Regions from separate parts of the Arthrobacter sp. 10L430 genome, predicted to be linked through region 2. Evidence: predicted binding sites of a transcription regulator. Region 2 holds the regulator's gene; each other region holds the start of a gene.
What was found. The regulator HrcA, encoded in region 2, represses chaperone genes, less so after heat shock. The targets are predictions, from matches to a motif close to TTNGCACTCGNNNNNNNCGAGTGCNAA.
Positions count from the first base shown of each region.

Region 1 (5,170 bases), on a different contig from region 2:
ACTACCTGTACGACCAGCTCGGGCTGAACTGGATCTACAAAGCGTTCGCGCCCACCGACCTGGCCCAGGCGATCGCGGGCGTCCGCGGCCTCGGCATCCGGGGCTGCGCCGTCTCCATGCCGTACAAGGAAGACGTGATCGCCCTCGTCGACGCCATGGACCCGTCGGCCAAGGCCATCGATTCGGTGAACACCATCGTCAACGACGGCGGCCGCCTCACCGCCCACAACACCGACTACACCGCGATCGAGCAGCTGCTGGAACGCAACGCGGTGCCCGCGGAATCCTCGGTGCTGCTCAAGGGCGCCGGCGGAATGGCCAAGGCCACCGCGGCGGCGCTGCGGGACGCCGGCTTCAAGGACGTCACCATCATCGCCCGGAACGAGACCGCCGGCCGGGCGGTCGCCGGTCTCTACGGATTCCAGTGGAGCGCCGAGCTCGGCGGCGCCACGGCGGACCTGGTCATCAACGTCACGCCGGTCGGCATGGCCGGTGGCCCTGAGGCCGGCTCGCTGTCCTTCCCCGCCGAAGCCGTCGAGGCCGCCAAGGTGGTGTTCGATGTCGTGGCCCTGCCGGCAGAGACGCCTCTTATCAAGGCGGCGCGGGCGGCCGGCAAACAGGTCATCACCGGCGCGGAAGTGGCCACCATCCAGGCGCTGGAACAGTTCGTGCTGTATACCGGCATCCGCCCCACCGACGAGCAGGTGCGGGACGCCGAAGCGTTCGTGCGCGCGCAGTAGCGAACGCTTTGGTAGGGCCCTGGAAGGGCTTAGCCCGGCTGGACCGGCTCCACGGAGACGGTCACTCTCTCGTCACCGATCCTGGTGAGGACCAGGGTGGCCGTCTTTTTTCCTGCTTTTTTCCCGCTGCCCTTCCCCGCCGGGAGGAGCTGCTTCCGGAGCTCCTCCGGAGTGACCGACGTGCCGCGCTTCTTGATGTCCAGCACGCCGATGCCGTTCTGCTTCACCCAGGCTTTGAGTCCCCTCACGCTGTACGGCATGACCTCCAGGACTTTGTAAGCGCGGGCGAAGGGGGTGTCCACGAGAGCCGGGGCACAGATGTAGGCAATATGTTCATCCACGAGGTGTCCGCCCAGCTGCAGGGCCAGGTCCGCCACGAGGCCGGCGCGGATCACGGCGCCGTCAGGTTCGTAGAGGTAGCCCTCCACGGGCCCCACAGGAGCCGCCGGGCCGCCGCCGAAATCCTCCGCGCTGGTGAGTTCCGCCGCCCCCTGCGGTCCGAGCAGCAGCGCCGCCCGCCGCACCCCGGCCCGGGCCACCGCATTGAACCATAGCGAGACCTCGGTGACGTCGCCGCCCACCGAGACCCACTGCGCCTCGCAGCCGGCCGGCACGGAGTCGTGCGGCATGCCGGGGCCCATCTTGACACCCACTGCGAGCCCTGATGCGGCGAGCGACTCGACGAAGGACAGCGGAGGCGAAAAGGCCTCCGGGTCCCAGATCCTCTTAGTCCCGGATGTGGATGTAGTGCGCCGCGCCGGATCCAGCCAGACGCCGTCCGCGTCACCGAGGGAAACCGACGTCGCGTCCGAATGCACCACCGTGGCGTGCGGAAACGGGATGAGGTTGATGGTGGCGCACGCGGCGGTGGTCTCATCGACCTCCACGGCTGTCACGGCGATGTCCAGCGACGCCAGCGCCATGGAATCCGCGCCCAGGCCGCAGCCGAGATCGGCAACGTGCCGCACGCCCGCCTGGGCGAAGCGCTGGGCATGCCTGGCGGCCACGTTGAGCCGGGTGGCCTGCTCGAGGCCCGCCTGCGTGAACAGCATCTGGCGGGCGAACTCGCCAAACTTTCCTTCCGCCCTGGTCCGCAGCCGGGACTGGGTGAGTACTGCGGACACGAGGTCGGGGGAGTGCCCGGCCTTGCGGAGGCTTGAGTTGAGCGCAAAGGACTGGTCCTCGCGGTACGGACCCAGCGAGGCCAGCAGCTGCCATCCTTCTTCGGTGAGGAGCTGTGCGATCTGGTCCTGCGGTGCGTCAGACATGCAATCAAGCCTAGTGGAGTGCCCGCCGGCCGCTTGCCGATAGGGTGGTCTGAATGGAACCAAGCGCAACGCCCAGCCCCGATCAGCCTGACCGCAGCCGCACCGGCCCGGCCCGGTTTTCGCACCTGGCCCGGTACGCGCGCACCGCGCTGATCGCCGGCGCCGCTGTCGCCGTCGTCTGCCTCGTGCTCCTGGTGATCATCTTCCTGCTGGACTCCTTCAACGCCACCGTCTATTCGGTGGGCGGCAAGGACATCAACGACGCGACCGACGAGGCGCGCCAGATCCGGGAGCTGTACTCGGGGGCCCGCATCGGCGGCGTTGTCATCCTCATCGTCTCGGCGCTCACGGCCGCCGCCTCCGCCGTCATTCTCGTCCGCCAGCGCAAGAACGCGCCGGACGGCGACGACGACGGCGGCGAAGACGTGGGGTTCGACGCCCTCACCGACCGCTGACGGCAGCGCACCGGCTGTTCACCGCGGACGAAATTCTGGCACTCACCTTGACCGAGTGCTAACCACTTACATAGAGTCGTCATTAGCACTCTCCCTAGGAGGGTGCTAACACATGAAGAACTGCCAGCCTGGCTGCTGCCGGCACCGCGACGACGGTCTGCCGCCAAGGCGCAACAGTTTTACTGTCCATGAATTTGCTGACGAAAAGGAGAGGTCCGAGTGTCGGTCTCTATTAAGCCTCTTGAGGATCGTATTGTTGTCCGCCCGCTCGAAGCCGAGCAGACCACGGCTTCCGGCCTGGTCATCCCGGACTCCGCACAGGAAAAGCCGCAGGAAGGCGAAGTTGTTGCAGTTGGCCCCGGCCGCTTTGACGACAACGGCAACCGCGTTCCGGTCGACGTAGCCATCGGCGACGTCGTTATCTACTCCAAGTACGGCGGAACTGAAGTCAAGACCGGCGGCGAAGAGTACCTCGTGCTGTCTGCCCGCGACGTTCTGGCGATCGTCGTAAAGTAACTCTTTGGATCCCCGTGCCGCTGATCTGGTCTGACCGATCGGCAGCACGGGGTTTCTGTCTTGAAAGGACAAAACCATGGCAAAGCAGCTTGCGTTTAACGACGCTGCCCGCCGGTCGCTTGAAGCCGGCATCGACAAGCTCGCCAACACAGTCAAGGTGACGCTTGGTCCCCGCGGCCGCAACGTCGTGCTGGACAAGAAGTGGGGCGCCCCCACGATCACCAATGACGGCGTGACCATCGCCCGGGAAATCGAGCTGGATGACCCGTACGAAAACCTTGGCGCGCAGCTGGCCAAGGAAGTAGCCACCAAGACCAACGACGTCGCCGGCGACGGAACCACCACCGCCACCGTGCTGGCACAGGCCCTGGTCAAGGAAGGCCTGCGCAACGTTGCTGCCGGCGCCGCGCCGGGCCAGATCAAGCGCGGCATTGAGGTCGCGGTTGAAGCCGTTGCCGCACGCCTCCTCGAGAACGCCCGTCCTGTTGAAGGCACCCAGGTTGCCAGCGTGGCAGCCATCTCCGCCCAGAGCGACGAGATCGGCGAGCTCCTGGCCGAGGCATTCGGCAAGGTCGGCAAGGATGGTGTGATCACCATCGAGGAGTCCTCCACCACGCAGACCGAGCTGGTACTCACCGAGGGCATGCAGTTCGACAAGGGCTACCTGTCCCCGTACTTCGTCACCGACGCTGAACGCCAGGAAGCCGTCCTCGAGGACGCCCTCATCCTCATCAACCAGGGCAAGATCTCCGCCGTGCAGGAATTCCTGCCGCTGCTGGAAAAGGCGCTGGAGAGCTCCAAGCCGCTGTTCATCATTGCTGAGGACATCGACGGTGAGGCCCTCTCCACGCTGATCGTCAACCGCATCCGCGGCACCCTGAACGTCGTTGCCGTCAAGGCACCGGGCTTCGGTGACCGACGCAAGGCCATGCTGCAAGACATCGCCACGCTCACCGGTGCGCAGGTTGTCTCCCAGGAACTGGGCCTGAGCCTGGATTCCGTCGGCCTCGAGGTGCTGGGTACCGCCCGGCGCATCACGGTCACCAAGGACAACACCACCATCGTTGACGGTGCCGGCTCCGCCGAGGACGTTGCAGCACGCGTTGCCCAGCTGCGCGCCGAGCTGACCCGCACCGACTCCGACTGGGACCGGGAAAAGCTCCAGGAACGCCTGGCCAAGCTTTCCGGCGGCATCGGCGTGATCAAGGTCGGCGCAGCCACCGAGGTCGAGCTGAAGGAGAAGAAGCACCGCATCGAGGACGCAGTGTCCTCCACCCGCGCTGCCCTCGAAGAAGGCATCGTGGCGGGCGGCGGTTCCGCTCTCATCCACGCACTGAAGGCACTCGATGAGGACCCGTCTGTTACGGCCCTCCAGGGCGACGCAGCTGCAGCTGTGGGCATCGTCCGCCGCGCACTGGTCCAGCCGCTGCGCTGGATTGCCCAGAACGCCGGTTTCGACGGTTACGTCGTCACGGCCAAGGTTGCCGAGCTCGAGAACAACAACGGCTTCAACGCCAAGTCCGGCGAGTACGAGGACCTGATCGCGGCGGGCGTCATCGACCCCGTCAAGGTCACCCGTGCAGCCCTGCGCAACGCGGCTTCCATTGCCGCGCTGGTTCTCACCACCGAGACCCTCGTGGTGGAGAAGCCGGCCGACGAAGACCAGCACGCAGGCCACAGCCACTAGGCTGCAGCCCCGCGAACAGCGGTCCCGCTCACCGCGGTAGTGCCAAGAAAGGGCCGGTCCAGCAGCAGCTGGGCCGGCCCTTGTCGATGGCGAACATTGCACCATCGACAGCCCCTTTCGCCGACCTGGGGACGCGCTCGGACGGAAGCTTCACAGTCACGGTTCAGGAGAACCCAGCCCTAGTGCAGTCTTGCCCGGAGTTGTAGGCTCTGATCAATCGCGCCGGCCGGGGCGAATTGAGGAATCGATCACCACATCGGGACGCCGGCTGAGCCGGCCGATTTCCTACTGATTCTGCCTCCGACGGCGCGTCAATCGTCGCCGGGCTCAAGGATGCTCAGGGGCAGCCCCCGAACTGGCCAAACTCGTGAACGCTGCCCTCGACAAAGGCTGACGATCGGAACGTGCCTAGCGTTGCGACCGCAGGGCCTGGCGCCGCAGCCGTGCCGCCGTGCCGTCGGGCAGCCGCTTCGTGGCCAGGCGGTAGAAATAAAGGACGGCGAC
Region 1 is NZ_JBFTJD010000001.1:18,044-23,213, forward strand. It holds gene AC1DDG_RS00085 (shikimate 5-dehydrogenase) at 1-740, shown strand, start outside; gene AC1DDG_RS00090 (THUMP-like domain-containing protein) at 770-2,008, opposite strand; gene AC1DDG_RS00095 (hypothetical protein) at 2,062-2,463, shown strand; gene groES (co-chaperone GroES) at 2,683-2,979, shown strand; gene groL (chaperonin GroEL) at 3,056-4,666, shown strand; gene AC1DDG_RS00110 (DUF389 domain-containing protein) at 5,075-5,170, opposite strand, start outside.
Region 1: the regulator HrcA is predicted to act here: its motif matches at 2,499-2,525, upstream of groES (co-chaperone GroES).

Region 2 (5,170 bases):
GGCGCCGGCGCTGCACAGTTTGGTGACCTCGCGCGGGCTGATGCCCCCTTCGGGCCCTACGATCAGGAGTATCTCCTGAGGGCCATCCGCCGGCAGGCCGGCCGCACGCCAGGCCTCCAGCACCCCGCGCAGTGGCTTCACCGCATCTTCGTGGAGGATCACAGCAAGGGCGGCGTCGGCCACATGCGCCGCCAGTCCCTGGGTGTCGACGGCGGCACGCACCTCCGGGATCCAGGCCCGCCGTGCCTGCTTGGCGGCGGCGGACACGGCGGACTGCCACTTGGCGTGGGCCTTGGCCGCCCGCTCGGCCTTCCACCTCACGATCGAACGTTCCGACTGCCACGGGACGACTGCGTCGATGCCAAGCTCCGTGGACGTCTCGATCGCCAGTTCGTCACGGTCGCCCTTGGCAAGGGCCTGGACCAGCACCAGGCGAACGCCGGGCCGGTCTTCAATCGTGACGGAAGAACACTCCACGGTCAGTTCTCCCGGCGCTACCCGCTCCACTGTCCCGGTGAGGCGCCGGCCGGCACCGTCGGCGATGTCGACCGCCTCCCCGACGGCCAGCCGTTTGACTGTCACGGCGTGCCGCGCTTCCGCTCCGTCCAGCACGAACAGCGAGCCGGGATGGGCGCCGTCGAGCGTTCCGGCGGCGGTGAAAAATACGGGGTTGCTCACCGCTACAGGTTACCGAGGCGGTCCCGCAGCTTCGCGAAGACGCCGCCGCTGGCGGCGAGCTTGCCCTCGGAGAACTGCTCGCCGCGGAGCTTGGCCAGCTGACGCATCAGGTCTTCCTGGGCCGGATCGAGCTTGGATGGCGTCTCGACCTGCAGGTGCACCTTGAGGTCGCCGCGGCCGTAGCCCCGGAGGTGCGTGACCCCGAGGCCGCGGAGGGTGATGATCTCGCCGGACTGGGTACCCGCCTTGACGTCGATTTCCTGCTTTCCGTCGAAGGTGTCCAGGCTCATCTCTGTGCCCAGGGCCGCAGCCGTCATGGGGATGTTGAGCGTGGCGTGGAGGTCGTCGCCGTCGCGGACGTAGGTGGGGTCGTTGTTGACCCGGATTTCCACGTAGAGGTCGCCGGAAGGACCGCCGGCCGGGCCGGCTTCGCCCTGCCCGGAAAGCTGGATGCGCGTGCCGGTGGCGACGCCCGCAGGAACCTTGATGGTCAGCGACCGGCGGCTGCGGATGCGGCCCTGGCCGTTGCACTCGTTGCAAGGGTCCTTGATGACAGTGCCAAAGCCTTCGCAGGAACCACAGGGGGCCGTCGTCATGACCTGGCCGAGGATAGAGCGCACTGCCCGCTGAACCTGGCCGCTGCCGCCGCAAATGTCGCAGCGTTCAGGGTGTGTGCCTTCGCGGCAGCAGGAACCCTCGCAGGTGGGGCAGGTGACGGCAGTGTCGACTTCCAGCTTCTTATTGGCGCCGAAGACTGCGTCACGCAGGTCGATCCGAACGCTGATGAGGGCGTCCTGTCCCCTGCGCACCCGCGAAGCCGGGCCCGAGGTTCCGCCGGCTCCGAAGAAGGTGTCGAATATATCCTGGAACGCGAAGCCCTGGCCGGCGTAACTGCCGCCGCCGAAGCCGTTGTCCGTGCCGTTCTCGTTGCCCGTGGTGTCATAGACCCTGCGCTTCTGCGGGTCGGACAGCACTTCGTAGGCGTGGGTGACGGCCTTGAACCGTTCCGAGGCGTCCTCCCCCGGGTTGACGTCCGGGTGCAGGGTGCGGGCCAGCTTGCGGTAGGCCTTTTTGATCTCTTCTCCGGTGGCTTCCGGGGAGACTCCAAGAACGTCGTAGTGGCTGCTCAAAGTTCGTATCTCTTCCTGGTTGTATTGCCTGGGGTGCGGGGTTCACTGGGCCGTGGGGTCACGGTCCGAGAATCCTCGAAAGGTAGCGGGCCACCGCACGGACGGCGGCCATGGTGGTGGGATAGTCCATCCGGGTGGGCCCAAGGATGCCGATCTTCGCGGTGGCGTCCGGTCCGTAGCCGGTGGCAACCACCGACGCCTCCGCGAGTCCGTCGTAAGGGTTCTCCCTGCCGATGCTCACGGCCACTCCGCGGGGGTCCTGCGCCATGTCGCTGAGGAGGCGAAGCATGACCACCTGCTCCTCGAGGGCCTCGAGAACGGGTCCGATGCTGAGCGGGAAGTCCACGTTGGACCTGGCCAGGTTCGCGGTGCCGGCCATGACCATCCGGTCTTCCCTGCTGCTGTGCGCGAGCCCTTCCAGGGCCTTGCTCAGGGCGACGGCGGCCGGACGCTCCGCCGGAGCGCAGCCCGCCACGACAGCGGCGAGGTGGTGCGGCAGCATTGTCAGTGCCGTGCCGGCGACGCCCGTGAGGAACCGGGTCCGGAGCGCGGTCAGCGTGTCGTCGCCGAGTTCCTGGCCGACGTCGATGACCCGCTGTTCGACCTTCCCGGAGTCGGCGATCAGCACGATGAGGACTTTCCGGGGGGCGAGCTGCACAAATTCAATGTGCCGCACCACGGCGCGGCTCAGGTGCGGGTACTGCACGACGGCGACCTGGTTGGTCAGTTGTGCGAGGAGCCTTACCGTCCGGTCCAGGACGTCGTCGAGGTCGTCGGCCCCCTCCAGCAGTGACTGGATGGCCCGGCGCTCGGCCTGAGACAGAGGTTTGACGGCCGAAATCTGGTCCACGAAGAGCCGGTAGCCCTTGTCGGTGGGAATCCTGCCGGCGCTGGTGTGCGGAGCGGTGATGAGCCCCTCGTCTTCGAGCGCCGCCATGTCATTGCGGATGGTGGCGCTTGAGACCCCAAGATGGTGGCGCTCGACGAGGGCTTTGGATCCCACGGGCTCCCGGGAATGGACATAGTCCTCGACAATGGCGCGCAGCACCTCGAGCTTGCGTGGCTCGCTCATAGTCCACCTCCGATCGACCGTTACTGGGCAGGGGCAGGGGGCGCCCGACAAACCCATCGTTAGCACTCGACATGCCTAAGTGCTAACAAGTCTAATATGAGACCGCCCGTTGTTAGCATTGGTACCGCTCCGGGCGAAATTCCGGGCAGATTCCGCCGGAGGCCGGTTCCAGGCCCGTGGTGGCAACTTCCTAGTGCAAAGCGGTGTGAACTATGCAGTACCAGACCTGGGGCCCGCAGGACATTGCAGCGCCCGCCAAGAACGATTTGCCGGAGGTTCCGGTCGAGCGCGGAATGGTGCTGGAAGACGTCCAGTCCGGCTGGGTCGGGGCGGTGACGCGAGTGGAGAAGTCCGGCGGCATGCACGTCGTGGCGCTCGAGGACCGCCGCGGCAAATCACGGTCCTTCAGGCTGGGGTTCGGGTTCCTGCTGGAGGGCAGGCCCATCCGGCTAATGCCGCCGGCACCGGCGGCCAAACGCGCAGGTTCCGCCACGGCCACCCGCACGGCTTCGGGTTCGGTCCGGGTGGAGGGCCAGCGTGCCCAGGTTGCCAAGGCCAGCCGCATCTGGGTGGAAGGCAAGCACGACGCCGAACTGGTGGAAAAAGTCTGGGGCGACGACCTCCGGGTGGAGGGAATCGTCGTCGAGCCCCTGCACGGCATCGACGACCTGGCCGGTGCGGTTGCGGCGTTCCGCCCAGGTCCCGGGCGGAGGCTGGGGGTCCTTGTGGACCACCTCGTCCCGGATTCCAAGGAGTCCAGGATCGCAGAAGCCGTCATGGCCTCGCCCGGTGCGGCCGGGAACGTGCTCATTGTGGGCCACCCGTACGTGGATGTCTGGCAGGCCATCAGGCCGTCCGTTCTGGGCATCGCGCAGTGGCCGGTGGTCCCCAGGGGCACCGACTGGAAGACCGGGATCCTCGCGGCCTTTGGCTGGCCGCACTCCACGAAGGAAGACATCGGCCTGGGCTGGCAAAAGCTCCTCGGTGCGGTTCGGACCTACGCCGATCTGGAACCGGCCCTGCTGGGCCGGGTGGAAGAGGTCATCGACTTCCTTACGGTGCCCTAGGGACCTGCCGGGACCGCCGATTTCGACGCCCGGCCCCATCCAAAGACCGTTTATTGCCCGGCCGCGATCTCTTCGACAGCCTGGGCTAGAGCCTTCATGGACTCAGGACCACCATGCCCCTCGCCCTCGACGATGACGAGATGGCTCCCTTTCCAGCGCTGGTGAAGCTTCCAGGCGGTGATGACAGGGCCGCTGATGTCCCGGCGACCATGAATGAGGTAGCCGGGAATTCCGTCGAGCTCATGAACCCGCCGCATGATTTCCTGCCCTTCAGTCAGGAATCCGTCGTTGGACCAATAGTGGGTGACAAGCAGCGCGAACGTCATGCGCTCGCGCTCGTCGTCGAACATGGGGCCGGGCTGCCAGTACGGGTCCAGGGAAATGTGCGTGGATTCCCAGCGCTCCCAGGCCAAGGCGGCTGACCGGGCGTCGTCGCGGTCCACACCGGCCAGCCGGCGGGCGTAGGCATCCACTACACGTTCGCCCGGGTTTGCCTTGGCGGCATGTGCGAAGTCCTCCCAGGCTTCGGGGAAGATACGTCCGACGCCGTCGGTGATCCACCCCACCTCATCGCGGCTTGTCGTTGTGACCGCCACCAATCCGATGCCAAGTACGCGATCAGGGTGCCTGAGCGCGTAGGCGAGAGCGAGCGTGCTGCCCCACGAGACGCCGGTGACAATCCACTTCTGGATTCCGAGGTGCCCGCGCACCGCTTCGATGTCGTCGAGCAGGGCCTGCGTGGTGTTCTGGGACAGGCGGCCGAGGTCGTCCTGGACTGTCGGAAGGCTTTTTCCGCACCCGCGCTGGTCAAAACCTATGGTCCAAAACCGGGCCGGGTCGTGTCGCTTCCGGTAGCCCCCTTTTCCAAGGGAGCCGCCTGGGCCTCCGTGCAGGTACAGGACCGGCACACCTTTGGGATCCCCTGTGGCTTCCCAGTAGATCTTCGCGTGGGGTACGTCCACCCAGCCGTTAGTTGTCTCCGCGCCCTCATCGATCACCCGCTCAACGATATGGGAACATTGGCGCTTGTCACGGTCGGCAGGCCATCGCAGCGAACCATGAACGGAGCCGGCCCAAGGCGCCAGCTCCGGCGTATCATGGGTCGCGGAATGGAAGGTAAGCGGGGCCGGTTAGCATGACCAACGATCACGAACGCAACGAAGCGCCGGCGGGAAACGTTGCTCTCGTGACCGGTGCAAGCCGGGGAGTCGGCCGGGGCATCG
Region 2 is NZ_JBFTJD010000005.1:119,506-124,675, forward strand. It holds gene AC1DDG_RS07040 (16S rRNA (uracil(1498)-N(3))-methyltransferase) at 1-678, opposite strand, end outside; gene dnaJ (molecular chaperone DnaJ) at 681-1,808, opposite strand; gene hrcA (heat-inducible transcriptional repressor HrcA) at 1,867-2,880, opposite strand; gene AC1DDG_RS07055 (DUF3097 domain-containing protein) at 3,093-3,947, shown strand; gene AC1DDG_RS07060 (alpha/beta fold hydrolase) at 3,998-4,945, opposite strand; gene AC1DDG_RS07065 (SDR family NAD(P)-dependent oxidoreductase) at 5,083-5,170, shown strand, end outside.

Region 3 (5,170 bases), on a different contig from region 2:
CGGAAGCCGGGAGTCCATGCCGCGATCACGAATGGCAGTGCCGTCCCCTGGGCGGCCTGGGCATTCAGGGACCGCACCATCTGCCGGTAATCAGGGAGAGCACCGCCCGGCGCGGGGTTGGAAGCCTCCCAGGGTGCCAGCCACTCACTGTTGCGTGAACGGACCTCTGTCCATTCCCTGCGGTCCCGGTATCTGATAGGGCGCAGGACAAGGTCCCCGCACTCCAGGGTGACCGGCCAGATGTGGCTGACCCTCATGGGGAGTTACTTGGTCAGGCTGGCGGCGAACTCGGGCAGCCACTCGCGCAGGCCGGGGCCCAGGTCGTCGCTGTCGATGGCCAGCTGGACGCAGGCCTTGAGGTAGCTGAGCTTGTCCCCTGTGTCGTACCGGCGGCCGCGGAACACCACGCCGTACACGCCGTAGCCCTCGCCGGTCCCCGCGGCAAGTTCCTGAAGTGCATCAGTGAGCTGGATTTCCCCGCCCCTGCCCGGCTCCGTCTTTTCGAGGACGTCGAAGACGGCAGGGTGGAGCACGTAGCGGCCAATCACGGCCAGGTTTGACGGCGCTTCATCGACGTCGGGCTTCTCCACAAGCTTGCGGATCCGCACGTAACCGTTCATGTCGGTTTCGTCGATGTCGGCACAGCCGTAGGCACTGATCTGGGAAGGTTCCACCTCGATCAGGGCGACGACGGAGCCGCCGGTCTTGGCCTGAACCTCGATCATGGTGCTGAGCAGCTCGTCCCGTGCATCGATGAGGTCATCGCCAAGAAGTACCGCGAACGGCTCGTAGCCGACGTGCTGCTTTGCACGCAGTACGGCGTGGCCAAGGCCCATGGGGTCGCCCTGGCGGACGTAGTGGATGTCGCCGAGGTTGCTGGCCGCCTGGATGGATTCGAGCTTGGTGGTGTCGCCCTTGGCTTCCAGCATTGACTCCAGCGAGGGAACCCTGTCGAAGTGGTCTTCCAGGGCGCGCTTGTTCCGGCCCGTGATCATGAGGATGTCATTGAGGCCCACCTTGACGGCCTCTTCGACGACGTACTGGATGGCGGGCTTGTCCACCACCGGCAGCATCTCCTTGGGCATGGCCTTGGTGGCAGGCAGGAACCTGGTGCCGAGTCCCGCAGCGGGGATGACGGCCTTGCGGACTGAAGGCTTAGTGGAAGTCACTGGACTAATGTATCGGAGGGAACATTCATACGGTTAATGCTTCCGGCAGTGGCCCGGCCGGGATTCCGCGCGACAAGGAATGAGGCACCATGTCACCAGAGACCCCGCCATCAAAGGATGAGATCCGCTCCCGGCACCGGAAGATCCGGGTGGGAATGCAGCCCGACGTCCTGTCGGCCGCGGGAGCCGGAATCGCCGTTCATGGGCTGTCCTGGGCGGACAGCATCGCAGCCGGCAGACCGGCGACATTCACTGCCTACCTGGGCGTGGCCTTCGAGCCGCCTACGCTCCCGCTCATAACGGCGCTCTTCCAGGCTGGCCACAAGGTGCTGCTGCCAGTCTGCGAACCTGACCGTGCTCTCAGCTGGGTCCTGTGGAATCCTGCCACCGAATTTGTCCGCAGCAGGTACGCCCCCATCGAGGAACCGGCAGGGGAACGGCACGGTCTGGAGGCGATCGGGGATGTGGCAGGGATGTTCCTGCCTGCCACGGCCGTGGACGGAAGCGGCAACAGGATCGGTCAGGGCGGCGGATACTACGACAAGTTCCTGGCAGCCATGGACGCAACCGGCGTGCACGCACCCAGGGCCGCGGTCATCTACGATTCCGAGCTCCTGCCCGCCTCGAGCATTCCTGTTGAAAGCTTTGACCGCCCCGTCGACGCGGTGCTCACACCCTCCGGTGTGGTCCAACTGACATGATGGTTACCGCAGCAAGGTGATAGAATTGGCACTCAGGCCCTGCGACTGCTAATGGAGCCATTTCCGGCACGGAATTCCGTCCAGTATCTTCCCGGAGATGGCGACTTGGCAGCACTGGACCTGTCGTTTGTCCAAGAGGAGGATCTACAGTGCCCACGTATGCCTATGCCTGCAAGGATTGCAGCCATGCCTTTGACATCGTGCAGTCATTCACCGACAGCACTCTGACGTCCTGCCCCGAATGCCAGGGGACCCTGCGCAAGAAGTTCAACAGCGTCGGCGTCGTCTTCAAGGGCTCCGGTTTTTACCGGACGGACTCGCGCGACGCCAAGGGCAGCACGGTCTCACCGTCGCCCGCCACGTCATCGCCGGCGGCCGCCGCTCCCTCGAGCGCGCCTGCCGCTGCCGCCAGCTGAGCCGACCGCGTACTTCGTAGCGCGCAGTTTTCTGCAGAACGCAGTCTTGTGCAAGACGCAGTTTTGAGTAAAGCGCAGTTTCCCGCGTAGGGGCTTGCCTGCCTGTGGACGTTTTCCACCACATTTACGTTTTCCACATAGAGCGGCAGTCACCTGTTGCTGACGAGCGGCGGCTCCGTAGCGTGGCAGCATGCCAGCCATCGGATTGTTTCCCCTCAGGGCCTCCCGTCCCGCCGCCCGCACCAACCGGCGCAATGCCGTGCCCCGGACCGGGCGGTCCCGGACCGGCCGCCTGGCAGGCTGGCTGAACCGCAACCGCCGCCTGGCTGTGGCGCTACTGCTCTGTGGGGCGGCCGGAATCGCCGTCCACCAGCTCACCCCGGCCCCCGCACACACAGTCTCGGCTCTCGCCGCCGCACGGGACCTGCCGGCCGGGGCTACGCTTGGCAGCACAGACGTGGCCACCATCAACGTTCTGCCCTCCATGCTCTCCGCTGGAACATTTACGGAAGCAACGGGACTGAATGGCAAGCAACTGGCCGCACCGCTCCGGAAGGGGCAACTCTTCACAGACGCCCAGCTAGTGGGGCCCGGCCTGCTTACCGGCGCTCCAGCCGGCTCAGCCGCCGTGCCGCTGCGGATGGCGGACCCCTCGTCAATCCGGCTCGTCTCCCCCGGCCAGCTCGTCAACGTCGTACTCACCAGCGGCAGTGGTTATGAGCAGAAGGCGGCTTCCAAAGTTCTCGCCACGGCGGTGCCCGTACTGTGGACCTCGGCCGAGGAGGGCCAGGACGGCCAGTGGCTCAGCTCCGGGGACTCCGACGGTTTGATGGTGGTGGCCGCCACCCCGGCAGAGGCAAGCGCCCTGGCGGGGGCGTCAACGCAGGGAAAACTCTTTTTCGTACTCGTGGGCCCAGGCCCGTGACACCGCATGAACTCAGCTACGGCTAGCCCCAGTGCGGCGGCTTCTGCTCCTTGAGCCAGGCATCATGGTCGTTGTCGGATTCAGAGTCGCCCCAGGCCCTGGGATCGTCCTCAGACGCTTTGTTGGGCACCGCGCTGCCCGGTTCCAGCGGACCCGATGGCTTCGCCGGAGTGGGAGCCGCAGTGGGAGTGGGAGGCGTTGAACCCGGGCTGGATTCACTATTCACTGCATCACGATTCACTGCGCTCTCTCCTGCCTGTCCTCGGTATCACCGTCGTAATCGTTCTCGGCGCCGGTTTCTACCTCGTCCTGATCCGGGGTGTCCACGTCGTCCCTATCGTCGTCGTCCCGGTCCTCATCTTCGACGTAGTCCTGGTCCGGGTCTTGCCGGTACGGCTCCTGATCCGCCGACGGCTCATAGGATCCCCCCAGGCTTGTGACGTCGTCATCGAGGAAGCCCGGCCCCGCCGCGGACCTGACGGGACGAGCCGGCTTCTCGAGTCCGAGGTAGCCGCCGATCCGGTCAGCGCACGCCGATGGATCCGTGAACACCTCAATCGTCCACAGCGGCATATACCGCCAGCCGAGGCGCTCCAGAAGCTGCGGGCGCAGCCTGCTGCGTTCACGGACCGTCATCTGCCGGTACTGCTCGGTGCCGTCAGACTCGATGGCTACCGGGCGCGGAATCTCGGCCTCGTCCTGGCCCATTGTGCTCAGGGGGTCGGCAGCGGCCACGACGTCGATGACGCCGTCGTACTGGTGCCAGACGCGGGCCCCGCGTGCCCGGAGCCGGTCGCCCAGGTCGGCCACGAGCGGATCGGCCCCGAGCGCCTGCTCGCTGGCCGCGGCACGGGAAGCCGGAGTCCCGAGGTCGGTGTTGCCGGCGATTTCACGGTCAAGCAACTCATAGAGGTCCACCGCTCCGTGTGCCAGCCGGGTCCGGTCAAGGTCTTCCGGCTTGAAGCATGTCAGGACATGCAGGGACTGGCGGGCGCGGGTCATTGCCAGGGCAAACTTGGCACGGCCGCCCTCGGCAGAGAGCGGACCAAAGTTATGGAGTGCCCGGCCGTGGGGCGTCCGGCCATAGCCGGGGGAGAAAATCACATGGTCGCGGACCAGACCCTGGGCACGCTCCAGATCCACGACGCGGAACGATTCCTCGCCCGCGGTGAAGAATTCGGCGAGCATCGGATAGTTGGGCAGTTGCGTTCGGATCGCCTCGCCGATCCTCGCGGCGTGACGCAAGCTGGCGGTGACGACTGCAAGGGACGTGCGCGGACGGAAGCGGGCGTGTTCGAACACCAGCTCCACCACCCTGTTCACTTCGGCCACTACCGACTCCACGCCCTCGTGGTCCGCGCTCGGCAGTCCCGTGCCGTCGGGCAGGTACTCCACCAGCAGGGCACGGTCCAGCCCAGTCGCGGACTGGCCTTCGGGCAGCCGGCGGAGGCCGCCGTCGTAAAAACCCTTGCTGAGCTGCAGGACGAGGTCCTCGTCCACCGCGCGGTAGACGGACCGCAGCCGCCACATCGGCAAGACCTCGGCAAGGGCGCTGAAGGCGCTCCCCACACTCTGGTGCGTGGGTTCCCCGGCAGCGAGCCGCTCCACCGCCACCGTGAAGGAACGGGGGCTCGCAATCTTGTCGTCGCCAAAGGCAATAACCTGCTTGGCCCGGGCCACGGCGGGCAGGACCGCCTGGAGCGAGGTCGCTTCGGCGTCGAGAATCACCACGGCGTCAAATTTCTGCTCGGCCGGCAGGAGACCGGTCATGAGGTACGGGCTGACCGACCAGACAGGTACCAGCATGGGAACCAGCGCGGGAGCCTGGGCCGTGAGCGCCGCAAGAGTGACCCGCCCGTCCTTGAGGAGGCTCCGGAGGAGGTCCGCCTGGCGCGGGTTCTCCGCGATGCCGGCGCTCCAGCGCTCGGCGAGCTGCCACCGCAGCCGCCCGGCACCGCT
Region 3 is NZ_JBFTJD010000001.1:39,020-44,189, reverse strand. It holds gene AC1DDG_RS00190 (GNAT family N-acetyltransferase) at 1-257, opposite strand, end outside; gene galU (UTP--glucose-1-phosphate uridylyltransferase GalU) at 264-1,169, opposite strand; gene AC1DDG_RS00180 (5-formyltetrahydrofolate cyclo-ligase) at 1,259-1,870, shown strand; gene AC1DDG_RS00175 (FmdB family zinc ribbon protein) at 2,020-2,286, shown strand; gene cpaB (Flp pilus assembly protein CpaB) at 2,477-3,211, shown strand; gene AC1DDG_RS00165 (hypothetical protein) at 3,234-3,437, opposite strand; gene AC1DDG_RS00160 (AAA family ATPase) at 3,449-5,170, opposite strand, start outside.
Region 3: the regulator HrcA is predicted to act here: its motif matches at 1,896-1,922, upstream of AC1DDG_RS00175 (FmdB family zinc ribbon protein).